Regions from separate parts of the Amycolatopsis sp. NPDC003861 genome, predicted to be linked through region 1. Evidence: predicted binding sites of a transcription regulator. Region 1 holds the regulator's gene; the other holds the start of a gene.
The links. Region 1 encodes HspR, which represses chaperone genes until heat shock. Its sites were predicted from a motif close to ANNTTGAGTNNNNNNNACTCAANNT; they were not measured.

Region 1 (9,152 bases):
TCACCGTGGACGCGGACAAGAACCCGCTGTTCCTCGACGAGACGCTCTCGCGCGCCGAGTTCCAGAAGATCACCTCGGACCTGCTCGACCGCACCAAGGCGCCGTTCAACAACGTCATCCGGGACGCGGGCATCTCCGTCGGCGACATCGACCACGTCGTGCTCGTCGGTGGTTCCACCCGCATGCCGGCCGTCGCCGAGCTGGTCAAGGAGCTGACCGGCGGCCGCGAGCCGAACAAGGGCGTGAACCCGGACGAGGTCGTCGCGGTCGGCGCGGCGCTGCAGGCCGGTGTGCTGAAGGGCGAGGTCAAGGACGTCCTGCTGCTGGACGTCACGCCGCTGTCGCTGGGCATCGAGACCAAGGGCGGCGTCTTCACCAAGCTCATCGAGCGCAACACCACGATCCCGACCAAGCGCTCGGAGATCTTCTCCACCGCGGACGACAACCAGCCGTCGGTGCAGATCCAGGTGTTCCAGGGTGAGCGCGAGATCGCCGCGCACAACAAGAAGCTCGGCATGTTCGAGCTGACCGGTCTCCCGCCGGCCCCGCGTGGCGTGCCGCAGATCGAGGTCACCTTCGACATCGACGCCAACGGCATCGTGCACGTGACCGCGAAGGACCTGGGCACGAACAAGGAACAGTCGATGACGATCACCGGTGGCTCCGCGCTGCCGAAGGACGACATCGAGCGCATGGTCAAGGACGCCGAGGCCCACGCCGAGGAAGACAAGAAGCGCCGCGAGGAAGCGGAAACCCGCAACCAGGCGGAGACGCTGGTCTATCAGACCGAGAAGTTCGTCAAGGACAACGACGACAAGCTGCCCGAGGACCTCAAGGGCAAGGTCAAGTCCGCGATCGATGAGGCCAACGAGTCGCTCAAGGGCACGGACTCGACCAAGATCCGCGAGGCGATCGAGAAGCTGAACGCCGCTTCGCAGGAGCTGGGCACCGCCCTGTACGCCAACGCGAACGCCGCTCAGCCGGGCGCCGAGGGCGCTGCGGGTGCGGGGGCGGCCGGGGACGCCGGTGCCGCCGGCGGCCAGGCCAAGGCCGATGACGTGGTGGACGCCGAGATCGTCGAAGAGGACCCGAAGAAGTGACCCACAGCTACGACGAATCCGAGAACCAGGGCCGAGGCCCCGAGGAGCCGGTGGTCGTGCGGGACCGTCGTCGGGTGGACCCCCAGACCGGGCAGGTCCGCCCGCCCGGTCCGGCCCACGCCGCGCCGGACCCCGACGAGGCGCCCGTGGAGCACGCGGGCCCCTCGCTGGGTGAGTCCATTGTGGACGATTCGGTGTCGGTCGTCTCCGACGTGGAGAAGGAGCTGGCCGAGCGCACCGCCGACCTCCAGCGCCTGCAGGCCGAGTACGCCAATTACCGCAAGCGCGTCGAGCGTGACCGCGAGGCGGTCGTCATCGGCGCGAAGGCGACGGTGGTGAACGACCTGCTGCCGCTGCTCGACGACCTCGAGCGGGCCGAGCAGCACGGTGACCTCACCGGCGCGTTCAAGGCGGTCGGCGACAAGCTGATCAGCGGCTTGCAGCGCGCGGGCCTGGAGTCGTTCGGCGCCGAGGGCGAGCCCTTCGACCCGAGCGTGCACGAGGCCGTGCAGCACAACACCTCGCCCGACGTGGCGGGCCCGACGGTCACCGTGGTCATGCGCCGCGGGTACCGCTTCGGGGACCGCGTACTGCGGGCCGCGCTGGTCGGGGTGACCGACCACGAGCCCGGTGCGGCCCCGTCCGTCGGTGGCGAGCTGCCACTCGACGGCGGAGCCGATGAGCAGCAGCAGTAAGAGGAACCAAGTGGGAGGAGGAGACGCCCGATGAGTGCACGGGAATGGATCGGTAAGGACTTCTACCGTGAACTGGGCGTCTCCTCCGACGCCACCGCGGACGAAATCAAGAAGGCCTACCGGAAGCTGGCCAAGGAGAACCACCCGGACGCGAACGCCGGCAACGCGCAGGCGGAGCAGAAGTTCAAGGCGGTCTCCGAGGCCTACGGCGTGCTGTCCGACGCGAGCAAGCGCAAGGAGTACGACGAGGCGCGGCGCCTGTTCGGCGGCGGGGGTGGCTTCAACTTCCCCGGCGGCGGCGGTGGCGGCAGCTTCGACATGGGCGACATCTTCGGCCAGGCCGGCGCCGGTCAGCAGGGCGGTTTCGGCGGGCTCGGCGACATCCTGGGCGGCATCTTCGGCCGCGGCCGGTCGTCGGCGGGCGCGACGGCGAACCGGCCGCAGCGCGGCGCCGACGTCGAGACGGACGTCCGGATCGACTTCGTCGAGGCGGTCAAGGGCGCGACCCTGCCGCTGCGGCTGTCGAGCCCGGCGACCTGTGCGACGTGCAGCGGCAACGGTGCCCGGCCGGGGACGTCGCCGCGGACCTGCCCGACCTGTTCCGGGTCGGGGCTGGTCAGCCGCAGCCAAGGCGCGTTCGCGTTCTCGGAACCGTGCCGCGACTGCCGCGGCCGCGGGACAATCATCGACGACCCTTGCCCCGAGTGCGGCGGCGAAGGCATCAGCACGAGGACACGCACGCTGACCGTCCGGATCCCGCCGGGCGTCGACGACGACCAGCGCATCCGGCTGGCGGGCCAGGGCGAGCCGGGCCGGGGCGGGGCGCAGGCGGGTGATCTGTACGTCCGGGTGCACGTGGCTCCGCACGCGCTGTTCGGGCGCAAGGGGCTCGACCTGACGATCACCGTGCCGGTGGACTTCACGGAGCTGACGCTCGGCACCACGATCACGGTGCCGACGCTGGAAGCCAAGGTCTCGCTCAAGGTGCCGCCGGGCACGGCGAGCGGGCGAGTGCTGCGCGTGCGCGGCAAGGGCATCGCCAAGCGCGACGGTTCGCAAGGTGACCTGCTCGTCACCCTCCAGGCGGCGATTCCCGCCAAACTGGACGACAAGGCGCGCGAAGCACTGCAGGCGTACGCCGAGGCGATGGCCGGGCACGACCCCCGGCCCGAGATCACCGAGCTGCTGCAAGGTAGGTGAGAGTGGTGTTCGGCGGGATTCCCCAGGAAGGGGACGAGGAGACCCCGGTGTTCGTCATCTCGGTGGCGGCCCAGCTCGCCGGGATGCACGCACAGACGTTGCGCACGTACGACCGGCAGGGCCTGGTGTCCCCCGGCCGCACCCCCGGCGGCGGCCGCCGCTACTCGATGCGGGACATCGCACTGCTGCGCGAGGTCCAACGCCTCTCGCAGGAGGACGGCGTAAACCTGGCCGGCATCAAGCGCATCATCGAGCTGGAGAACCAGGTGGACGCGCTCCGAGCCCGCATAACCGAGCTGACGGAGGAACTGGCCGCAGCCTACGTAGCGGCAGAACAGGCAACGGCGGCGGCGCACGCGTCCTACCGCCGAGACCTGGTCCCCCTCAACCAGCAGACGGCAATGGTGGTCTGGCGCCCCAAGCGCCGCTGACCCCCAGAGCGACAAAGGCCTCCCCGGGCAACCGGGGAGGCCTTTGTCGCGCGCTTGAGATACTTCGGGCTCAGGCATCTTCCGAGACCGAAAACTGTCGGTGCCTGCCGGTAGCGTGGAAAACGGGGCTGCTCAGCCAGGCCCGCGCGGCCGAACCGCAGGAACGCCCGGCCGCGCTCGCCGGCCAACCGCGGCCGCAGGGGCCGGTTCGCCGACGGCGGTAGTTCGCCGCCGCACGGCCCGGGTGGTCGGCGATCCGCGCGCCGGCAGCCGGTGGACGGATCGGCTCTGCGGGCGGCCGGGAACGTGGTTGCCCCGCCCGCGCCGGCGAGGGGCTGTTCGGCGAGCGCGGAGGGTTCGGCTCCGCCCATGGCGGACGGCCGGAAGCGTGGTGCGATGACCCTCGGCTCACCGGCGCAGGGGCTGGCTGGTGCCAGGCGCGGAGTTTGCCGGCGGCTGATGGACGCCGCCGCCTGCGGCTGCCGGCCCGCTGCCGGCGGGCGGCCAGCGTCGCTGCCAAGCCCGGCCGGGATGGGCCGCGAGCAGTCCCTCCCGGCTGCTCGCGGCCGCGCCGCGGGGACTATGCCTTCACGTTCAGCAGCTGCTTCACCTCGGCCGTCCGGGACTCGATCACTCGGCGGGCCAAGTCTCGTGCCTGGGCGTTCGCTCCGCCGTTCGGGCCGTTCTCCGTCTGGGCCAGCTCGACCGCTGCCTGCTGCTGTCCCGTCAGGACGTCCAGGAACCGGCGGGTGAACTCGGCGTCTCCCGCCGTTCGGAGGGCTCCCACCAAGTCCGGCGATGTCATCTTCATCCCGCCGTGGGCGGCGTGGGCCTCTGGGGCCACCGTCTCCGGCTCGTTCCACTCGCGGAGCCAGCGGCGCATGTCGTCGACCTCGGTTTGCTGGGTCACCTCGATTGCTGCCGCCAGTTCCTTCAACGCGGCCGGGACCGGGCGGGCCGCGGCCAGGCGGACGATCTCTATCCCTTGCTGGTTCTGAGGGATCAGCATCTGCAGGAACATCACGTCGGCCGCGTTGTGGTGGGGTGGGGCCGTCGTCGCGCAGCTGGTCAGGAGCAGCGCGACGACGGCCAAGACCACTCTCACTGGCGCTGCCAGAGCGCCGGGGTGTTCGGCGGCTCCCAGCCCGCGATCGCCGTGTGCGGCTGGAGGCAGCGGTAGGTTGCGCCGCCGTACGTCACGACGTCGCCCGCCTTGTACGCCGTTCCCGCCGACCAGGTTCCGCCCGTTGGCGGCTTGGTGGTCGTCGTAGTGGGGGGCGGGGTTGTGGTGGTCGGGGGCGGTGTGGTCGTCGTCGGCGGTGGGGTGCCGCCTCCGCCGACCTGGAGGTCGATGCAGCTGTAGAACGCGTTGCTCGTGTCCGCGATGTTCCAGATCGCCAGCACCTTGATCCGGCCCGAATACCCGGCCAGGTTCACCGTGTGCGACAGCGTCGGCGGCGGCTGCTGGTTGTTGCCGTTGAACACCGCGACGCGGGTGCCACCGACGTAATATTCGTAGCTCGACGTCGAGTGCCGGGCGGTGAACACCCAGTTGAACGTCACCGTGCTGCCGACCGACTTGGCCGGCCACGGCTTCGACTCGTCGGTCAGCTCGGCGAACTGCGACAAGCCGCCGTTGCAGCTGCGCAGCCCCTTCGGTCCTTCGACGCTTTGCGGCTCGTAGACGATGCTGCCGCAGTTGGGGACCTTCCCGGCCGCGCAGTTGGCCTGCCGGCTGGGCGGGTCGGACACGTAACCGTGGGCGCTCGCGGAGGTGGCGGGGAGGACGACGACCAGCACCGGCGCGAGCAGGGCTCCGGCAGCGGCCGCGAAGAGCTTTCGTTTCCAGGTCATTTCGGCTCCTCGATGGGGAACAGCGTTGTTCCGGAGGGGAGGACGAACGAGCACATCCGGGGAAGATGTGGTCTAGACCATAAGTCGATTCGGGCACAACGGTCAACGAACTACCGCCGTTCGACGATTTCGCTGCTCCACTCGGCCCACTGCGAAGGTCGGGGCCGGTTGCTGCAGGCGTTCGCCTACGGAGGTCCCTTCGGCGCTCAGTCCAGGGTGAAGGGGTCGTACGATATTCGCTCCAGGTCGATCCCCCGGGCCAGCAGCTTCGCCACGGTCGCCTGGATCATCGGCGGCGAACCGGACACGAGCACCTCGTGGTTGCGCCACGTGCCACGCTGCGTCACGGCGTGGGCGAGCGTGCCGCGGTCACCACCCGCCAGGGCGCCCTCCTCGGTGACCGGGGTAACCGTCAGCCACTTCGACGTCACGGCCAGCCGGCGCAGCTCCTCCAGCGCGTACAGGTCTTCCGGTCGCCGGCCGCCGAAGAACAGGTGCACCGGCGGGTTCCGCTTCCAGCGGGACAGGTCGTCGAGGATCGACAGCAACGGCGTGATCCCGGTGCCGCCGCCGATCATCAGCAGCCGCCGCTTCGTCGACGTCGGGCGCACGTTCAGCACGCCCATCGACGGCCCGAGGCGCCAGACGTCGCCCGGTTTCGTGTGGTTGACGATGCTGCCGCTGACCCAGCCGCCCGGCACCGCGCGCACGTGGAAGGTGAGCTGGCCGTCTCCGCGCGGCGCGTTCGCCGGCGAAAGGTACCGCCAGAACCGCGGCCGCTGCGGCACTTCCACGCTGACATACGCGCCGGCGCGGTACGGCAACAAGCCTTCGGTGCGCACCTTCACCAGTGCGACGTCGCGGCTGAGTTTCCGGTGTTCGAGCACGGTCGCCGACCACGCCGCCGGCCCGGTTTCCGCCTGGGCGGCTTCGCGCATCGTCTTGGCGATGAGCCCGTACGCCGACGTCCACGCCGATTCGACTTCGGTGGTCCACTTCTCCTTCAGAAATCGTTTCAACGCGGCGATCAACGCGACGCCGACCGCGTCGTAGTGGCGGGAGACGACGGCGAATTTCCGGTGGTCGCGGCCCAATTGCCCCAGGAAGGTGACCAGTTCGTCGGGCCGGTCGACCATCTGCACCACGTACACCAGCGCGCGCAGCAGCCTGCTCCGCTGCGTCGTCATGGTCACCGGGAACAGCTCCCGGCAATCGGGGGCGACCACGAACAACGCGCCGTAGAAGTACTGCGCCAGTTCATCTGCTTTCGATTCGACCTCCGCAAAACTTTCACGAATCAACCGGGCCATCTCTCGACCTTCCACAGCCGAAACGGGCAGCGTCTCGGGCATGGTGGAGATCTTCACGGATTCAGCACTCATCGGGAACGGTAATCTCCAGTCGTGCCAAGGCTTTCGCGCCGTGCATGCGGCGTCGCTGTGGCGGTGCCGCCCCCGAGGGTTCCCGACTGTAGGCGAATTCCCGTGCAGATGCGCGTGATTCCGCGCGTTCCCGCTCGAACGGAGCAATTCAGGTACGCCCGGTCAACCCCGCCTGTCGCAGCGTAAAAATGATCACGGCGTCGGATTCATCCGTTACTGGTTGCCGATTTCCAAAGCGTAACGAAATCATTCACCGGACGGCGGATTGCCGGGACTAGTCGATCGTGAAGGGGTCGTACTGGATCTGGTCCAGCGCACTGCCCGCGACCAGCATCCGCGACACCGTCGCCCGGATCATCGCCGGTGAGCCCGACACCAGGATGTGGTGGCCGGGCCAGGAGCCGTACCGCGTGACGGCTTCGGCCAGCGTCCCCTGCTCGAACCCGGGGACGTCGCCGCCGCGCTCGACGACCGGTGTGACGGTCAGCCAGGGGTTCGTCGCGGCGAGCGCGCGCAGCTCTTCGAGGTCGTAGAGGTCCTCGCGGGCTCCGCCGCCGTAGAACAGGTGCGTCTTCGGGTTCTCGCCCCACAGCGCGAGGTGGTCGAGGATCGCCCGCAGCGGTGCGACCCCCGTGCCGCCGGCGACCATCAGCACGGCCCGCGAGGCCTCGCGGTCGACCGTCATCCGGCCCAGCGGCGGGCCGAGCCGCCAGACGTCCCCGGGCTGCGTGTGGCTGACGATCGCGCGCGACACCCAGCCGCCGTCGATCGCGCGGACGTGGAACTCGATGCCGCCGTCTTCGCGCGGCGCGTTGGCCGGCGAGAGGTACCGCCACAGCCGTGGCCGCTGCGGCACTTCCACGCTGACGTACTGGCCCGGGTGGTACGGCACCGGCTGGTCGGGGACCAGCCGCACCAGGGCGAGGTCCCAGGTCAGCCGCCGGTGCTCGACCACGGTGGCCGACCAGGAGGGCGGGTTCGTGTCCGACGCGGCCGCGTCCTGCATGGCCCGCGCGGCGATGGTGAACGCCTCGGCCCAGGCCCGTTCGACCTCCGGTGTCCACGCCGGGCCGAGGTGGTTCTTCAGCGACGCCAGCAGCGCCGTCCCGACCGCTTCGTAGTGCCGCGGCACCACGCCGAACTTGCGGTGGTCGCGGCCCAGCTGGCGAAGGAACGGCGCGAGGTCGTCGGGCCGGTCGACCATCTGCACGATGTGCACCAGCGCGCGCACCAGCCTGCCGCGCTGGATCTCCATGTTGATCGGGAAGAAGTCGCGCGTGGTCGGGGCGAGGGTGAACAGCATCCCGTAGAAGAACTGCGAGATGTCCGCGATGTACGGCTCGGACCTGGCCCAGGTGTCCCGGATGAGCCGGACCATCGCGGTCACCGCCGCGGGGGCTTCCCGCGGGGCCGAGGACCTGGGGAGCGGGCTGACGGAATCGGCTGTCATGAGGGGTTGTTCACGGGTCGGGGACCGCCTCCTGGGTCCTTCGCCACTGCTGCCACCTCGTCACTCAACGTCACTCGCCTGCGGTGCGCGCACCGCCCGTCCGCAGGGTAGCCGCCGGGCGCCCTTTTGCCCGCATTGTTGCTCCGACCGGGTGTATTCCTGCGTGGGGGACCTCACCGGCCAGATGGTTGTCCGCGCAAGTGTCCGGCAATATACTTGTATGGCGCAACCAAGGAGGTGCCGAATGGGCTTCGACAACACCGACGACGACGTCCGGGTCGAGCTCATGCGGGAGCTGAAGACCGCTTCCCAGCTGCAGCACGCCTGGATCATGCAAGCCTGGCAGAGCGAGCCCGGGCTGCACCCGGCGGCCGCGATGCTGCTGTCCGACCTGGCGAAGAACGGCGAGACGAGGCCGTCCGAGCTGGCGAAACGCCGGTTCGTCGACCTCTCGGTCGTCAGCAGGCAGATCGCCCAGCTCTCCGCGGCCGGCCTGGTCGACCGCCGTCCCGCGCCCGAAGACGGCCGGGCGTCGCTGGTCAGCGTGTCCGAGAAGGGCCGGGCCGAGCTCGCCCGCTGGCGCGCCAACTACATCGAGTTCATGGAGAAGGCGCTCGGCGGCTGGGACGACGAGCGCGTCACCGACCTCACCGCGCGGCTGGCGGAGATGAACACCGATCTCCGCCGTGCCCTCGGCAGCGACGCCTGCCTGGCTGACACGAACAAGTGACACCGCGGCCGAGAGGCACACCGCAAGTGTCCTTTCGCCCTGGGGAAAGTGTCCGTTCGGTCCTGACTTAGGGGCATTCCCCAGGGTTAACGTCGGTGGGTGACGCGTGACCGGGTCGCACTGCTGTGCGCGCTGGGAATCGACAACTTCGGCTCGGGTCTGTTCCTCCCGTTGGCGCTGGTCTACGTGACGCAGGTGGTCGGCGTGCCGCTGGCCGTCGCCGGCACCGCCGTCACCCTCGGCGCCCTCGGTGGGCTCGTCGTGCCGCCGCTCGCCGGCCGGCTCGTCGACCGCGTCGGGCCGCGGGCCG
Region 2 (9,152 bases), on a different contig from region 1:
TTCGTCGTCGGCGCCACCGGAAGGCGTGGACACCGGCGGCGGCTCCGGCCGCTACGTCGCCCTCGGGGATTCGTACACGTCCGCGCCGCGGACCGGCCGCCAGGCGGGCACTCCGGCGGGCTGCGACCGGTCGGTCGGCAACTACCCGCACCTGGTCTCGGCGAAGCTGAAGCCGGCCCAGTTCGTCGACGCCAGCTGCAGCGGCGCGACGACGGCGAACCTCAGCGCGGCGCAGAAGACCGGCAACGGCACGAACCCGCCGCAGCTGGACGCGGTGACGGCGGAGACGACGCTGGTCACGGTCGGCATCGGCGGCAACGACGTGGGGTTCTTCTCCTACGCCTCGGGCTGCGCGACGACGAACGAGAACGCGTCCCCGTGCCGCGACCGCCTGACCGCCGGCGGCCGCGACGAGCTGGCCGAGCGGATCGACGCCACCGCCCCGAAGGTCGCCGCGGTGCTCGACCGCATCCACCAGAAGGCCCCGAAGGCCAAGGTGGTGGTGGTCGGCTACCCGGCGGTGCTGCCGGACGGCAACGGCTGCTGGCCGTCCCTGCCGTTCGGCGCGGGCGACATCGAGTACTTCCGCGGCGCGCTGGGCAAGCTGAACAAGATGCTGGAGGACCAGGCGGACGCCCACCGCGCGGGCTACGCCGACACGGCGACCCCGGGCAAGGGCCACGACGTGTGCGCGGCGTCGGACAAGCGCTGGATCGAGGGGCTGCTGCCCGCCTCGCCGGCCGCCCCGCTGCACCCCAACGCGCGGGGTGAGCAGGGCATGGCCGACGCGGTCCTTTCGGTCCTGAAGCTGCCTTAGCGGCGGACCAGGGCCTGCGGCTTCCCGAGCACGGTCTTGCCGTCGAACTTCACCACGAGGTCGATCCGGGCGATCCCGTCGTCCTTGACGTCCGCGACCTTCCCGGTCACCTCGACCACCGCCCCCTCGGGGGTGTTCGGCACCACGACCGGCCGCGTGAAGCGGGCGCTGAAGTCGATCAGCCGTGCCGGGTCGCCGAGCCAGTCCGTGACCACGCGGCCCGCGATCGCCATCGTCAGCATCCCGTGCGCGATCACGTCCGGCAGGCCGACGTCCTTCGCGAACGCCTCGTTCCAGTGGATCGGGTTGAAGTCCAGCGCCGCGCCGGCGTAGCGCACCAGCTGCTCGCGGGTGATCCGGACTTCGAGGGCGGGCAGTTCGTCGCCGGTGTTCACGCGCTCTCCCCTCGGACCACCAGCTGAGCGCGGGTGGTGCAGACCTTCTGGCCGGCGGCGTCGGTGATGTCGGCACGCAGGTTGATGAAGTCGTTGCCGGCACGGGCCATGATGGCGTCGATGTGGGTGGTCACCTCGAGCACGTCACCGGCGAACACCGGGCGCGTGTAGGTGAAGCCCTGGTCGCCGTGCACCATCCGCGAGTAGTCGAGGCCGAGCTCGGGGTCGGCGACGATCGCGTTGATCGAGGCGAGGTTGATGATCGTGAGGAACGTCGGCGGGGCGATCACGTCGGGGTGACCGGCCTCGCGGGCCGCCTCCGGGTCGCGGTAGACCGGGTTCGCGTCACCGATCGCGTCGGCGAACTCCCGGATCTTCTCCCGGCTCACTTCGTAACTGGTCTGCGGCGGATAGCTCCGCCCGGTGAACGACTGGTCCAAGGGCACCCGGAGAGGCTACCAACAGCAAAGAGCCGCCCCGGGGGATCCAGGGCGGCTCTTCGAAGCTGGTGAACGCGTACGCGTCAGCGGGTTTCCTTGTGCGTCCGGTGCGTACCGCAGTTCGGGCAGAACTTCTTCATCTCCAGGCGATCCGGGTTGTTGCGCCGGTTCTTCTTGGTGATGTAGTTGCGGTGCTTGCACTCTTCGCACGCCAGCGTGATCTTGGGTCGCACGTCGGTGGCAGCCACAGCGTTTCCTTCTCTCTCAGGTCCGGGGGCCAGCCCCGTCGTTACCGCGTAGCGGTGGCCGGACTTGAACCGGCGACACAGCGATTATGAGCCGCTTGCTCTGCCAACTGAGCTACACCGCCCTATCGTGCCCACCCCGGGGGTGCGGGGGCATGCCCCCGGCGGGGGTTTGGGGGCTCGGCCCCCAAAGGACACCGCGAAGCGAGCTAGGCTCGGGTTTTTCCCGAGCATAGCTCGCCCACTCGCGGAGCCCCTTTACGGAATCGAACCGTAGACCTTCTCCTTACCATGGAGACGCTCTGCCGACTGAGCTAAAGGGGCCTGGCCTCTCGCGAGGACTTGGAAAGATTAGCAACCCCCGTCACCCGGCCGTGCAACCGGGGTCCCCAAACCGCAAAACCTCAGGTCAGCAGGGTCAGCACGGTCTCCGAGTGCCGCCCCGGCGAGCGCGCGGTCCGGGCCTGCAGCCATGCCTCCAGGCGGTCCTCCGGCAGCGGCCGCGAGATCAGGTAGCCCTGGGCGACGTCACAGCCCATCGCCTCGAGCTGGTCGCGCGCCACGTCCTCCTCGACGCCCTCGGCCACCACCGTCAGCCCGAGCGAGTGCCCCAGCTCGACGATCGACCGGACCACCGCGAGGTCGCCCAGGTCGGTCCCCATCCCGAGGACGAAGCTCTTGTCGATCTTCACCTGGTCGACCGGCAGCTGCCGCAGGTACGCCAGCGACGAGTACCCGGTCCCGAAGTCGTCCACGGCGAGCGTGATGCCCAGCGAGTGCAGCTCGCGCAGGATCGGCAGCGCCTTCTGCGGGTCGGACATCACGCCGGACTCGGTCAGCTCGAACGTCAGCAGCTCGGGCGGGATGCCGTGGTGCTCCAGCTCGCGGGCGACCTTGTTCGGGAAGTCCTCGTCGGCCAGGTTGCGCACCGACAAGTTGACCGCCACCGAGATCCGCAGGCCCTCGTCGAGCCACTTGCGGCAGCGCTTGAGCGCCTCGCCGAGCACGAAACCGGTCAGGACGCCGATCAGGCCGGCCGCCTCGATGGCCGGGACGAACTCGTCCGGGCCGAGCCGGCCGAACTCCGGGTGCACCCAGCGGACCAGCGCCTCGACGCCCTGCACCTGCCGGTTCGGCAGGGTGATCTTCGGCTGGTAGTGGACGCTGACCTGGCCGTCCTCGAGGGACTGCCGGAACTGCGTGACCATCTGGAAGCGGCGCAGGAAGATCTGGCCCATGCTCGGCACGTAGCCGCGGACCTCTTCGCCGCCCTTCGTCGCGCGGACCGCCACGTCCGCCCGCTGCAGCAGGCCTTCGATGTCGACGACGTCACCCGGCTCCTCCGCGGACGTCGTCGCGTAGCCGATCATCGCGTTCGCCTCGACCGAAAGCCGGTCGACCGGGTACGGCGCCGACAGCTCTTCGCGCAGCCGTTCCGCCGCGTGGTGGGCGTCTTCCGGCGGGCAACCGACGAGCAGCGCCGCGAAGGACGCGCCTTCGAGCCGGGCGAGCGGGACGTCGGGGCCGAGCGCGTCGCGGATGCGGCGGCCCGCGGCGACGACCATCCGATCGGCCCAGGCGTAGCCGAGCGCGTCGCTGACCGTGGAGAAGACGTCGAGGTCGATCCGCAGCACCACGGCGTTGGCGAAGTCCCGCAACGGTTCCTTGGCCACCTGCCGGAAGCCCGGCCGGTTGAGGTGCCCGGTGAGCGGGTCGTGGTAGGCGTCGTGGCGCAGCGTCGCCAGCAGGCGCCGGTTGTCCAGCGACGTCGCGAGGTGGCTGGCCATCGTGCCGAGCAGCTGGACGTCGTACTTGCCGAAGCCGCGCCAGCGGGACAGCCGGTCGTGCGCCTCGACGACCCCGAGCAGCCGGTTCGCGCTGCGCAGCGGGACGACCAGTGCCTCCTGCGCGCCGCGGTCGAGCAGCGCCGCGCGGACGTCGGGGTTGGCCTCGGTGATCCGGAAGTGCCGGACGTGCGCGCCGGGCAGGCGCAGCAGCGGGTCGTCGGCGGCGGGGTCGGCGGCCGGCAGGTCGTCGCCCGCGACCACGACCCGCATGGTGTCCTTCGGTTCCAGCCGCAGCCGCAGCACGACGCGGCCGGCGGCGAGCTGGTCCTTGATGCGCTCGGCGATGGTCGCCCACTCGCGGACGTCGACGCCGCCGACGAGCTCGTCGGCGCGGCTGGCCGGGCGCGCAGCGGCCTGCTGGCCCGAGCGGGCCACCATCAGGCTGACGTCGGAGAGCGCCTCCATGTCCCGCTGCTCGCGCAGCAGGTCGGAGTACGCCCAGTACAGCGCGGTCAGGCCGAGGAAGACGGCGAGCACCAGCGGCCACGCCTGGGGCGTGCTGGAGATGACGAGGTAGCCGGAGAGGCCGACGGACGCGTTGACGAAGCCGACGACCAGGATCCGCCCGGTGAGCCGGACGGCGGTGCTGACCCGCATGCGGCGCCGCAGCACGCGGACCGCGGCCAGGGCGAGCAGCGTGCTCACCAGCGGCGCGGTCAGCGTGCCCGCCAGCGCGGCGACCCACGGGATCTTGTCGCCGGTGCCGACGGCGTGCTTGACCAGCCCGGCGACCGCGAAGGCGCCGGTGATCTCGAGCAGGAAGGCGCCCGCGTTGTAGAGGACGCGGCCGGCGACCTTGCGCGCGAGCAGCGTGCCGATGCCGGCGACGAGGTGCGCGGCCAGCACGACTTCGAAGGGCGCGACGAAGAACCCGATGACGAGCGGGATCTCGGTGAACGAGATCGTCCAGGAGATGCCGCTGCGGACGTCGACGTTGATGCCGAGCTGTTCGGCGAGCAGGAAGGCGACCGCGAGCACCGGCGCGATCCACAGCAGCCGGTCGTTCCACTCGAACGGCAGCCACGAGCCGACCGCGAACGCGGCGACGAGCCCGAGGCTCAGGACGGCGAAGGTGTAGACGCGGAACCGGCGTTCGTCGGTGCGGGCTTCGGCGGAGACGGGTGGTGTCCCGGAAGCGGCTCCCGGCCCGGGCTGCGCCTGCGCGACGGCGTCACCGTGGGCGTTGGTGTCCGGCATCCGACCTTCCCTCCCGGCTTGTCCACCGGTGCTGATCCGTGACTTCGGGTGTGGACAAGGGCCATACCGTACCCCGTAGGGCGTACCCGTGTCCCTTTCGAGACAGTAAGAGATCACCCCAGGGTTAACAATGCCTCGAACGCGCTGACCTGCGTGGACCAGAGGGTGAAACGCCGGATGTCCGAACTCTGCCCAGTTCCCTACGCACCAAAAGCCGGGGAGCGCTTCAATGGCTCCATGCACAGCGATGTGATTGCCACCGAGCACGCGGCGCGGCTCGCGGCGGTGGATCCCCTCCTCCCCGGCTCGACCCCCTTCGAAGCAGCGGAAAACGCGGTGGTCCTGGAGGTGGCGACGGGCGGCTCCGCCGCGTCCGGGCTGGCGTCCCGCGTCCAGGTCGACCGCGACGCCCCGAACGCCCCCTGGCGCGCGCTGACCGAACACCGCCTCGACCTCCAGCTGGCCGGCCCTCAGCCGGCGGCCGTCCTCGACGCCCTGCTCACCCGATGGGATGAACATCTGCGCGCGGTCGCCGAGCGCGGCGACACCGAGACGGCGGCGATCGTCCCGCGCGCGAGCCGCGACGCCGCCGGCGCCCGGGAGATGCTGCACCACGGGTTCGCCCCGCTGCGGGTGATCGCGGTCCGCCCCTCGCAGCGGCTGGTCCCGGCGACGCCGCTCGGGACGCCCGGGGTCAAGATCCGCCGCGCCGAGCCCGACGACCTCGAGACCGCCGTCGCGCTCGGCATGGAGCTGCACTCCTACGACGCCCAGTACGGCACGGTGAACTGGCGTACGGGAGTCGAGGAGATCCTGGCCAAGGACCTCGCCGAGCAGCTGAAGCGGCCGGAGCCGCCGTTGTGGATCGCCGAGCTGTACGGCCGTCCGCTCGGCATGGTGAGCGTCCAGCACCCGGGCGAGACCGGCTGGATCAGCGGCCGGGTCGCCGCGTCCCGGGTCGGCTACCTGTCCTCCCTGGCCGTGGCGGAGGCCGCGCGGTCGTCCGGCGTCGGCACGGCGCTGGCGACGCACGCCCACCACGTCCTGGACGAGGAAGGCGCCGACGTCGTCCTGCTGCACCACGCCGCGGCCAACCCGCTGTCGACGCCGTTCTGGTACGCGCAGGGCTACCGCCCGCTGTGGACGTACTGGCAGCGTCGACCGGCTGTTCGGTGAACTACTGGTGGATTACCCGGGCCGGCCGGGGCTTATAGGCTTGCCCTCGCCGCCAGCGAGGGGAGCCTGAAGTGACCGACCAGCGGGATTCCGCGCCGAGAGCGCCCGAGGGTGTCGACACCGAGAAGCCGTCCGCGGCCCGGATCTACGACTGGTACCTGGGCGGTACCCAGAACTGGGCCGTGGACCGCGAGTTCGGCCGGCGCATGGAGCAGCAGTGGCCGCTGGTGCGCCCGGGGTCGAAGCAGAACCGCGAGTTCATGAACCGCGCGGTCCGGGCGGCGCTGCGGGCCGGCATCCGGCAGTTCATCGACCTCGGCTCGGGCGTGCCGACGGCGGGCAACGTGCACGAGGTCGTCGAGGCGGAGCTGCCGGAGGACCACGACGCGAAGGTCGTGTACGTCGATTACGAGCCGGTCGCCGTCGCCCACGCGACGCTGATCCTCGAAGAGGGCATGGCGACCGACTGGGCCGGCATCGTCCAGGCCGACATGCGGAACGCGAAGTCCGTCCTGCGCTCCGAAGAGACGCGCCGGCTGATCGACTTTTCGCAGCCGGTCTGCCTGATCATGGCGGCGGTGCTGCACTTCGTCGGCCCGGACGACGACCCGGAGGGGCTCCTGGCGGCGTACCGCGACGCGCTCGCGCCGGGCAGCTGGCTGGCGATCTCCCAGATGAGCGAAGGCGATGGCGACGGCCCGTACCTGGAGGGGCTGCGCTGGTTCGTCGAGCAGTACCGCAAGACGAGCAACCCGGTCTGGTTGCGCAACCGCGACGAGATCGAGCCCCTGTTCGGCGGCTGGCCGCTGCTGGAGCCGGGCATCGTGCACCTGCCGGACTGGCGGCCGGACCGGAAGATCAATGCCCTGGAAGCGGAGGCCCGGCCCTTCGCTTGGTGCGCCGTGGCGGCGAAGCCAGGCCGCTGACCTGCGGTTTCCGCGATCGCTGTGGGCGAACGCACCATCGGAAACAAACACACCCATCGGAGAGTTGAGCTAGGCAGACTCAACTATCCGAGGAGTGCACATGTCCGACACCCGCCTCCTGCCCGTGCTCCCGCTCGATGACGACGTCGTGCTGCCGGGCATGGTCGTCCCGCTCGACCTGACCGACACCGAGACGCGGGCCGCGGTGGAGTCCGCCCAGGCCAAGACGCCGAGCCAGGCGTCCTTCCCCGGCATCCGCTCGGCCGCGCCCGCCAAGGCCGAAGTCCTCATCGTCCCGCGCGTCCACGGCGAATACGCCGAATTCGGCACCGTCGCGACGGTCGAGCGCATCGGCCGCGTGCCCGGCGGCAAGGCCGCCGTCCTGCTGCGCGGCACGGCCCGCGCGGTCGTCGGCCGGATCGCCGACGGTCCCGGCGCCGCCCGCTGGGTGCACGCCGAGGACGCCCCCGAGACCACGACCGACCAGACCGCCAAGCTCGCGGCCGAGTACAAGGCCGTCGTCATCTCGATCCTCCAGCAGCGCGGCGGCTGGCAGCTGATCGACGCCGTCCAGCAGGTCGAGGACGCCTCCGCGGTCGCCGACCTGTCCGGGAACGCGCCGTACCTGTCCACCGAGCAGAAGCTCGAGCTGCTGTCCACTTTGGACGTCACCGCGCGCCTGGAGAAGGCCCTCGAGTGGAGCAAGGAGCACCTGGCCGAGCTCGAGGTGACCGATACGATCCGCAAGGACGTCGCCGAGGGCATGGAGAAGCAGCAGAAGGAATTCCTGCTGCGCCGCCAGCTCGAAGCGATCCGCAAGGAACTCGGCGAGCTCGACGGCACCGCCGACGAGACGGACTACCGCGCCCGCGTCGAAGGTGCCGAGCTGCCCGACGCCGTCAAGAAGGCCGCACTGGCCGAAGTGGACAAGCTGGACCGCACGTCCGAGCAGTCCCCCGAGGGCGGGTGGATCCGCACCTGGCTGGACACCGTCCTGGAGCTGCCCTGGAACGAGCGCACCGACGACGTCTACGACATCGCGGCCGCGCGTGCGGTGCTCGACGCCGACCACGCGGGCCTCGACGACGTCAAGGAACGCATCATCGAGTACTTGGCCGTCCGCAAGCGGCGCGCGGAATCGGGTCTCGGCCCGGTCGGCGGTCGTCGTTCGGGCGCGGTGCTCGCCCTCGCGGGCCCTCCCGGGGTCGGCAAGACGTCGCTGGGCGAGTCCGTGGCGAAGGCCATGGGCCGCAAGTTCGTCCGCGTGGCGCTCGGCGGCATCCGGGACGAGGCGGAGATCCGCGGCCACCGCCGCACCTACGTCGGCGCACTGCCCGGCCGGATCGTCCGCGCCATCAAGGAAGCCGGCTCGATGAACCCGGTCGTGCTGCTCGACGAGATCGACAAGGTCGGCGCCGACTACCGCGGCGACCCGACCGCGGCCCTGCTCGAAGTGCTGGACCCGGAGCAGAACCACACGTTCCGCGACCACTACCTCGAGGTCGAGCTGGACCTGTCCGACGTCGTGTTCCTGGCCACGGCCAACGCGCTGGAGACCATCCCCGGCCCGCTGCTGGACCGCATGGAGCTCGTCACGCTGGACGGCTACACCGAGCACGAGAAGGTCACCATCGCCCGCGACCACCTGCTCCCGCGCGAGCTGGAGCGGGCCGGCCTGGGCACCGCGGACGTCACGCTGACGGACGCCGCGTTCAGCCGGATCGCCGCCGAGTACACCCGCGAGGCGGGCGTGCGCGACGCGAACCGGACGATCGCCAAGGTGCTGCGGAAAATCGCGACCAAGGTGGCCCTGGACGAGGTCGCGCTGCCGGTTTCCCTGGACGCGTCCGACCTGGAGACCTACCTGGGCCGCCCGCGGCACATCCCGGAGTCGTCGCTCCCGGCGTCGACCCAGCGCACGGCAACCCCGGGCGTGGCGACCGGCCTGGCGGTGACCGGCGCCGGCGGTGACGTCCTGTACATCGAGGCGTCGCTGGCGGACCAGGAGTCCGGCGCGTCCGGGCTGCAGCTGACCGGTCAGCTCGGCGACGTGATGAAGGAGTCGGTGCAGATCGCACTGTCCTACCTCCGCTCGCACGGCGCGGAGCT

Region 2: a site for HspR is predicted at 7,105-7,129, ahead of lon (endopeptidase La). Genes of this name have one in related genera too.

The regions. Positions count from the first base shown of each region.
Region 1 is NZ_JBSGJD010000004.1:3,758-12,909, reverse strand. It holds gene dnaK (molecular chaperone DnaK) at 1-1,100, shown strand, start outside; gene grpE (nucleotide exchange factor GrpE) at 1,097-1,795, shown strand; gene dnaJ (molecular chaperone DnaJ) at 1,826-2,995, shown strand; gene ACWEVN_RS02005 (heat shock protein transcriptional repressor HspR) at 3,001-3,426, shown strand; gene ACWEVN_RS02000 (DUF305 domain-containing protein) at 4,007-4,531, opposite strand; gene ACWEVN_RS01995 (lytic polysaccharide monooxygenase) at 4,528-5,280, opposite strand; gene ACWEVN_RS01990 (globin domain-containing protein) at 5,487-6,590, opposite strand; gene ACWEVN_RS01985 (globin domain-containing protein) at 6,937-8,112, opposite strand; gene ACWEVN_RS01980 (MarR family winged helix-turn-helix transcriptional regulator) at 8,357-8,842, shown strand; gene ACWEVN_RS01975 (MDR family MFS transporter) at 8,942-9,152, shown strand, end outside.
Region 2 is NZ_JBSGJD010000003.1:39,511-48,662, reverse strand. It holds gene ACWEVN_RS01615 (SGNH/GDSL hydrolase family protein) at 1-817, shown strand, start outside; gene ACWEVN_RS01610 (MaoC family dehydratase) at 814-1,212, opposite strand; gene ACWEVN_RS01605 (MaoC family dehydratase N-terminal domain-containing protein) at 1,209-1,658, opposite strand; gene rpmG (50S ribosomal protein L33) at 1,736-1,900, opposite strand; tRNA gene ACWEVN_RS01595 (tRNA-Met) at 1,950-2,022, opposite strand; tRNA gene ACWEVN_RS01590 (tRNA-Thr) at 2,149-2,221, opposite strand; gene ACWEVN_RS01585 (putative bifunctional diguanylate cyclase/phosphodiesterase) at 2,302-4,941, opposite strand; gene ACWEVN_RS01580 (GNAT family N-acetyltransferase) at 5,179-6,117, shown strand; gene ACWEVN_RS01575 (SAM-dependent methyltransferase) at 6,189-7,043, shown strand; gene lon (endopeptidase La) at 7,144-9,152, shown strand, end outside.